One region of the Kitasatospora terrestris genome, then DNA from elsewhere that is predicted to be linked to it. Evidence: riboswitches for the same ligand, from Rfam matches in the RefSeq annotation. Region 1 holds a riboswitch; each other region holds the start of a gene.
What was found. A riboswitch is a leader RNA that binds a small molecule or an ion and turns the genes downstream of it on or off. The one in region 1 is predicted to bind cobalamin.

Region 2: it holds a riboswitch for cobalamin, as region 1 does, so the genes downstream of both, ABEB06_RS27000 (cobalamin biosynthesis protein) here and nicT (Nickel transporter NicT) in region 1, are expected to answer to the same signal.
Region 3: it holds a riboswitch for cobalamin, as region 1 does, so the genes downstream of both, ABEB06_RS23775 (ribonucleoside-diphosphate reductase subunit alpha) here and nicT (Nickel transporter NicT) in region 1, are expected to answer to the same signal.

Annotation. Positions count from the first base shown of each region.
Region 1 covers NZ_BAABIS010000001.1:6,840,706-6,842,897, forward strand. Annotated here, with positions in the region: gene ABEB06_RS31420 (phosphatidylinositol-specific phospholipase C domain-containing protein) at 1-390, opposite strand, end outside; gene ABEB06_RS31425 (ArsR/SmtB family transcription factor) at 529-891, opposite strand; cobalamin riboswitch at 983-1,163, shown strand; gene nicT (Nickel transporter NicT) at 1,196-2,192, shown strand, end outside.
Region 2 covers NZ_BAABIS010000001.1:5,880,239-5,882,430, reverse strand. Annotated here, with positions in the region: gene ABEB06_RS27010 (alpha/beta hydrolase) at 1-243, opposite strand, end outside; gene ABEB06_RS27005 (helix-turn-helix domain-containing protein) at 336-1,001, opposite strand; cobalamin riboswitch at 1,204-1,330, shown strand; gene ABEB06_RS27000 (cobalamin biosynthesis protein) at 1,363-2,192, shown strand, end outside.
Region 3 covers NZ_BAABIS010000001.1:5,145,545-5,147,736, reverse strand. Annotated here, with positions in the region: gene ABEB06_RS23785 (helix-turn-helix domain-containing protein) at 1-63, opposite strand, end outside; gene ABEB06_RS23780 (GNAT family N-acetyltransferase) at 334-828, shown strand; cobalamin riboswitch at 922-1,053, shown strand; gene ABEB06_RS23775 (ribonucleoside-diphosphate reductase subunit alpha) at 1,216-2,192, shown strand, end outside.

The DNA of each region.
Region 1 (2,192 bases):
GCTGCCGGGGTGGGCGCCGAGCCAGACCCGGACGTCGTCGAGGCAGGTTTCGAGGTTCTTGTTGGCGCCGCCGGTGTAGAGCTGGGCGGGCGTGGTGGCGGTGACGCAGTTGTTGGCGTTGCCGAGCGGGTTGGAGTGGCTGACCTTCCACTCGGTGGTGACGGTGTCGGTCCAGGCGTCGAGCTCGATCATGCCGGTGCCGGTGTCGAGGCCCTGGGCGAGGTAGGGGAAGGCGGCGGGGTCGTAGGTGTTGTGCAGGCCGACCGTGGTCGCGGAGCCGAACGGCAGGTCGCCGGTCCCGGCGGCCCCGGCGGTGGTGCCGGGGGCCATGGTGAGGGCGAGGGCGGCTGCGGTGAGCAGTCCGGCGGCGATGGCGCGGCGTACGGTCACGGGTGTCTCCTCGTCAGGTGCCGGGCGGTGGCGGGGTTTTCCGCCGGGCGACCGCCGAGGAGAGCATGGAGGATCCGGGCGTCCTTCCGGTGTCATGACGAGGAAGACTGTCCGAATACAGCTACTCAGGAGTAGGGATCAGTCCCGTTCGCCCAGGACGCCGTGCGCGAGCACCTCGGCGACGGCGAGGTCGACCAGCCGGTAGCGCACCACCCGCCCGTCCCGCTCGCCGACGACCAGCCCGGCGGCCCGCAGCAGCCGCAGCGCCTGGGAGACCGCCGGGTCGCGCATGCCGGTGGCGATGGCGAGGTCGGTGACGGCGAGCGGGCCGGTCTCGTGCAGGGCGAGCAGCAGCGAGAGCCGTCCGGGGTCGGCGAGCAGGGAGAAGCGCTCGGCCCAGGACCGGACGTGCTCGGCGTCGCCGATCGCGGCGATCGCCTCGCACACCCGGTGGCCGTCGATGGGCCGGTGGGCGGCGCGGTCGGCCGGTACGAGGTGCATGGGGGCATTCTCGCAGGCGGTCCGGTGGTGATCTTCGCCACCCGTCACACCTGCGCAGCTGTGCAGGCTTGCAGCCGTCGATCCGTCAGCTCTAGGGTGGTCCAGCCGTGGTGTTCGGGAAGACCGGTGCAAGACCGGAGCGGCCCTCGCCACTGTGATCGGGGAATGTCCGTACCCCTCATCCGCCACTGGGCGCACCGCGCCTGGGAAGGCGGGGTACGGGCGCTCAGCACCCCGTCAGCCAGGAGACCGGCCACGGCAGCTCACGAAGTGATTCCACGAGGTGCTGGAGCGTGACCCGCAGATGAGCCTGCCCGAAACCGCCGTGCCCGCCGTGGCCGGTGCCCTTCCGTCCTTCCGCTGGCGCCGCGAGGACACCGTCCGCACGGCCGGTCTGATGGCCGTGATCGTGCTGATGCACGTGGCGGCCTTCGGCACCCTGTTCCTGCTGGTGGTGCCGGAGAAGTACGAGGTCGGCACCCAGGTGTTCGGGGTGGGCCTCGGCATCACCGCGTACACCCTGGGCATGCGGCACGCCTTCGACGCGGACCACATCGCGGTGATCGACAACACCACCCGCAAGCTGATGGCGGACGGCAAGCGGCCGGTGTCGGTGGGCTTCTGGTTCGCCCTCGGGCACTCCTCGATGGTGGTGCTCATGGCGGCCCTGGTGGCCGGCGGCGCCCAGCTCGCGGGCGTGCTGATGGACGACGAGTCCACCACCCACCAGGTGCTGGGCACCGTCGGCACCACCGCGTCGGGCGTCTTCCTCTACCTGATCGCCGCGCTGAACCTGGCCGCGCTGACCGGCATCCTGCGGGTGTTCCGGAAGATGCGCGAGGGCACGTACGACGAGAAGGAGCTGGAGAAGCACCTGGAGTCGCGCGGCCTGATGAACCGGATCCTCGGTCGGGCGACCCGCTCGATCACCCGCCCGGGGCAGATGTTCCCGGTCGGCATGGTGCTGGGCCTGGGCTTCGACACCGCCACCGAGGTGACGCTGATGGTGATGGCGGGCTCGGGCGCGGCGGCCGGCCTGCCCTGGTACGCGATCGTGTGCCTGCCGCTGCTGTTCGCCGCCGGGATGAGCCTGTTCGACACCCTGGACGGCACCTTCATGAACTTCGCCTACCAGTGGGCGTTCTCCAACCCGGTCCGCAAGGTGTTCTACAACCTGACCATCACCGGCCTGTCGATCGCCGTGGCGTTCGTGATCGGCACCATCGAACTGGTCGCGGTGCTGCACGAGAAGCTGGACCTGACCGACCCGGTGACCGGCTGGATCGCCGGACTGAGCCTGG
Region 2 (2,192 bases), 960 kb from region 1:
GACCACCGCGTGGCCGCCGTCGGCCCACTCCAGGGCGTAGTGGCCGGGGCGGACCGACTCCGGGCTGCGGGTGATGGTGACCCGGCCCGCGCCGAGGTCGTGGACGCGCAGCACCGCGGGCCCGGTCGGTCCGGCGGGGGCGGGCCTGACGACCCGGTCGGAGACCTTGCGTCCGAGCAGCAGGACCGCCGCTCCCGTTCCGACGGCAGCGGCGGCCACGACGGCGGCGGTACCCCAACGCATAGCGCTCCCCGGTGGGACGGAGGTGGACTGAGTACGGTCACCAGTCCACCCCGTTCGGCGGTGCGCTGCCAGCGGAAGCGGCCGTTGGGGCGTCAGCGGCCCTCCAGCAGCTCCCAGAAACGGGTCGCCGGCGGCACCTTCGGCGAGGGCGGCGCGGTGGCGCCCCAGTGGGTGGGGACGAGGTACTCGCTCTGCAGGGCCGCCAGCGCGGCCTCCAGCCGGCCGGGCCCGGCCGGGACGATCCGGGCGATCGCGGACAGCTGGGCCTGCCAGCGGCCGTCCACCGCCTTCTTGAGGAGCTGCTCCAGCTCGGCGGTCCGGCCGGTGACCCGGACCAGCTCGCGCAGGGTCAGCCGCAGGGCCTGGGCCAGCGCCCAGGTCTGGTCCTCGTCGCCGTTCCAGACCCCGGTGGCCTCGGCCTTCCGGTAGGCGGCCAGGGAGATGCCGATCCGCCGGGCGGTCTGCTCCTGCCCGAGCTCCCGGGCCACCCGGTGGTCCCGCAGCGTGGCGGGCGGCATGCCCATCAGACTGGCGGGCGGGCACCACAGGGCCCGCGCGAGGGCGACGAACTCCTCCTCGGTGGGCCGGATCTGTCCGCTCTCCCAGCCGAGCACGTGGCCGGGCAGCAGGCGGACGCCGTGGGCCGCCATGCCCTCGGCGACCTGGTCCGGGGTCAGGCCGAGGCCGGCGCGGTGCGCACGGGCGGCGGCCGGGGAGAACGGCACCGGGGCGGGGGCGGGCGGCTGTCGACGTCGCATGGCCCGAACGTACGGGCGCCACCGTCGGACCACCCAGCCGCTGAAGACACGAAGCGCAGGTCACCACCCCTGCCGGGAACTGGACGATCGTACGGACGCGGGGGGTGCGAACCGGCCGCCTACTCGGAGGTAGTGACGGCGGGTCGGTGTGACCGACCCCTCCGCGGGCTTGGTTGACTGCCGGTCCGACAGCGTGATGGGATCCTTGGGCCATTACGGAGGCATGCAGAGGAAGCCGGTGCGAGTCCGGCGCGGTCCCGCCACTGTCACCGGGGCGCGATGCGCGACCCCGGGAGCCACGACACTCTCGCCTCCGCTCTCGTCGATCCAGGGCGCGGACCCTGAGTGAGGACACGCACGCATGCGGGCTGCCCCGTACGTGCTGGGCGCCGTCGCGGGCTATCTCGCGGACGCGCGGCTCGGCGATCCCCGGCGCGGCCATCCGGTCGCCCTGTTCGGCAGTGCCGCGTCCCGCCTGGAGCGGGCGCTGTGGCGTGACCACCGGGGAGCCGGCGCGCTCTACACCGCCGCCTGCGTGGGGACGGTCGCGGCCGGCGCGCTGGCCGCCGAGCGGGCCCTGCGGCACCGGCCGGTCGGCCGGGCGGCCCTGGCGGCGGGGGCGGCGTTCACGGTGCTCGGCGGGACCTCGCTGACCCGGGAGGCGCGGACCGTCGGCCGGGCCCTGGAGTCGGGTGACCTCGCGGCGGCCCGGGAGCGGCTGCCGCACCTGTGCGGACGGGACCCGAGCGCGCTGGACGGGCAGCAGATCGCCCGCGCGGTGGTCGAGTCGGTGGCCGAGAACACCGCGGACGCGGTGGTCAACGCCCTGGTGTGGGGCGCGGTCGCGGGCGCGCCGGGCCTGCTGGCGTTCCGGGCGGTCAACACGCTGGACGCGATGGTCGGTCACAAGTCGCCGCGGCACCGCCGGTTCGGCTGGGCCTCCGCCCGCCTGGACGACGTCGCGGGCTGGCCGGGCGCCCGGCTGACCGCGCTGCTGACGGTCGCGGCCGCGCCGTCCCCGGCCGGCGCGTGGCGGGTCTGGCGGCGCGACGGCTCCTCGCACCCGAGCCCGAACGCGGGCCAGGCGGAGTCGGCGTTCGCGGGCGGGCTGGGCGTGCGGCTCGGCGGCACCCTCGCGTACGGCACCCGGGTCGAGCACCGGCCGGTGCTCGGCGGGGAGTTGCGGCCGGT
Region 3 (2,192 bases), 1.7 Mb from region 1:
GGCGACCCCGAGTTCGAAGGGGTGGACCTCTTCCAGGACCACGGCGACGACGTTCTTCAGCATGGCTCCAGGATGCCGCTGGCAGGATCTTTCGGCAAGTGTGCGTTTCTGCCACTCGTGGGGCGGTCGGCACCCCGGGAGAGTGGGGGGCATGACCTCAGCGCTCGCCCTGATGGGCATCATCGGCACCTTCGGACTGCTCGGCGCCCTGGTCGGCCGCGACCTGGAGCGCACCGGCCGGCACGGCCGGGACAACTGGCACCGCCCGGGCGGCTACCCGGTGGACCCGGCCCTCCCCGACCGGCTGCACGGCCCTTCCGGCAGACTGTCCGGATGGACACCGTCATCCGCCGCGCCCGCCCCGAGGACCTCGTCGCCGCGGGTGACGTCACCGTCGAGGCGTTCGTCGGCGACGGCCACACCCCTGCGGACGGCGACTACGTCCGGCTCCTGCGCGACACCGTCCGGCGCAGCGCGGAGGCCGAGCTCCTCGTCGCGGTCGACGCCGCGGACGGGAGAGTGCTCGGCTGCGTGACCTTCGCGGTCGGCGGCACCGAGTGGGCCGACATCGCCCGACCCGAGGAGGGCGAGATCCGGATGCTCGCGGTCGGCGCGGCCGCCCGCGGGCGCGGGGTCGGCGAGGCGCTGGTGCGGGCGGCGATGGACCGCAGCCGCGAGCTGGGGCTGGCCGGGATGGCGTTCTCCACCCGGCCCGCGATGACCGCCGCGCACCGCCTGTACGAGCGCCTGGGCTTCGTCCGGACCCCTTCCCGGGACTGGGAGCCGCGGCCCGGAATCGACCTCCTGGTGTACGCGTTGGCCTTCTGACGGGTCGTAGGGTGGCTCCGCGCGACCGCACGGACACCGCACGGACACGACACGCCGACACTACATCTGGGGCTTCCAGCTCCCCGCGCCACTACATGTATGCTCACTCTCGCTGTCGAACGCAGGGGAACCCGGTGCGAGTCCGGGACTGCCCCGCAACGGTGAGCGGGCTCGGCGTACCCCGGCCCGCACAGTCCGAGGACCTGCCGACGGTGTGCACACGGCTTCCCCGCAGACGCCTCGGTGCACAGCTGTGCCGTCCGGGCCTCGTGGGCGGGCCGGGGGTGGATCTTCGCGCGCTTGAAGCGTTTCGGCGTGCCCTCCTCCCCTGCCTGTGCGCGCGTCCGGGTTCGTACCGTCCGCTGCCGCCACAGGAGAGAGTGCGCCTTGACCGTCGCTGCCTCAGTCACCCTGCCCGCCCAGGGATCCTCCCCCAGCCTTGGGCCGGGAGGTGCCCCCATCGCCTTCACCGACCCCGGGGCAGAACTGCTTCGGCTGCTCACCGACCGCAGCACCGACCTCCCCCAGGTGGACCCCGGCCACGTCGCCGCCGCCGCGCTGCGCGGCCGCCACGCCGGTTCGGACTTCGCCGAGCTGCGCGGGCTGGCCGTGGAGGCCGCCGCGTCGATGATCGCCGAGGACCCGCAGTACTCGAAGCTCGCGGCCCGCCTGCTCGCCCTGGAGATCCAGGACGAGGCGGTCTCCCAGGGCGCCGTCTCCTTCGCCGCCTCGATCGCCGTCGGCCACGCCGAGGGCCTGATCGGCGACGTCACCGCGGCCTTCGTCGCGAAGCACGCGGACGCCTTCGACGCGCTGATCGACCAGCAGGGCGACGACCGCTTCGAGTACTTCGGCCTGCGCACCGTGCAGTCCCGCTACCTGCTGCGCCACCCGATCACCCGCAAGGTCGTCGAGACCCCGCAGCACTTCCTGCTCCGCGTGGCGGCGGGCCTGGCGGTCGGCGACACCGAGGAGTCGGTCGCCGAGGTGGCCGAGCTCTACACCCTGATGAGCCGTCTGGAGTACCTGACCAGCTCCCCGACGCTGTTCAACTCCGGCACCAAGCACCCGCAGATGTCCTCCTGCTACCTGCTGGACTCGCCGCTGGACAACCTGGACTCGATCTACAACCGCTACGCGCAGATCGCCCGGCTGTCCAAGCACGCCGGCGGCATCGGCCTGTCCTACTCCCGGATCCGCTCGCGCGGTTCGCTGATCCGCGGCACCAACGGCAAGTCCAACGGCATCGTGCCGTTCCTGCGCACCCTGGACGCCTCGGTCGCCGCCGTCAACCAGGGCGGCCGCCGCAAGGGCGCGGCCTGCGTCTACCTGGAGACCTGGCACGCGGACATCGAGGAGTTCCT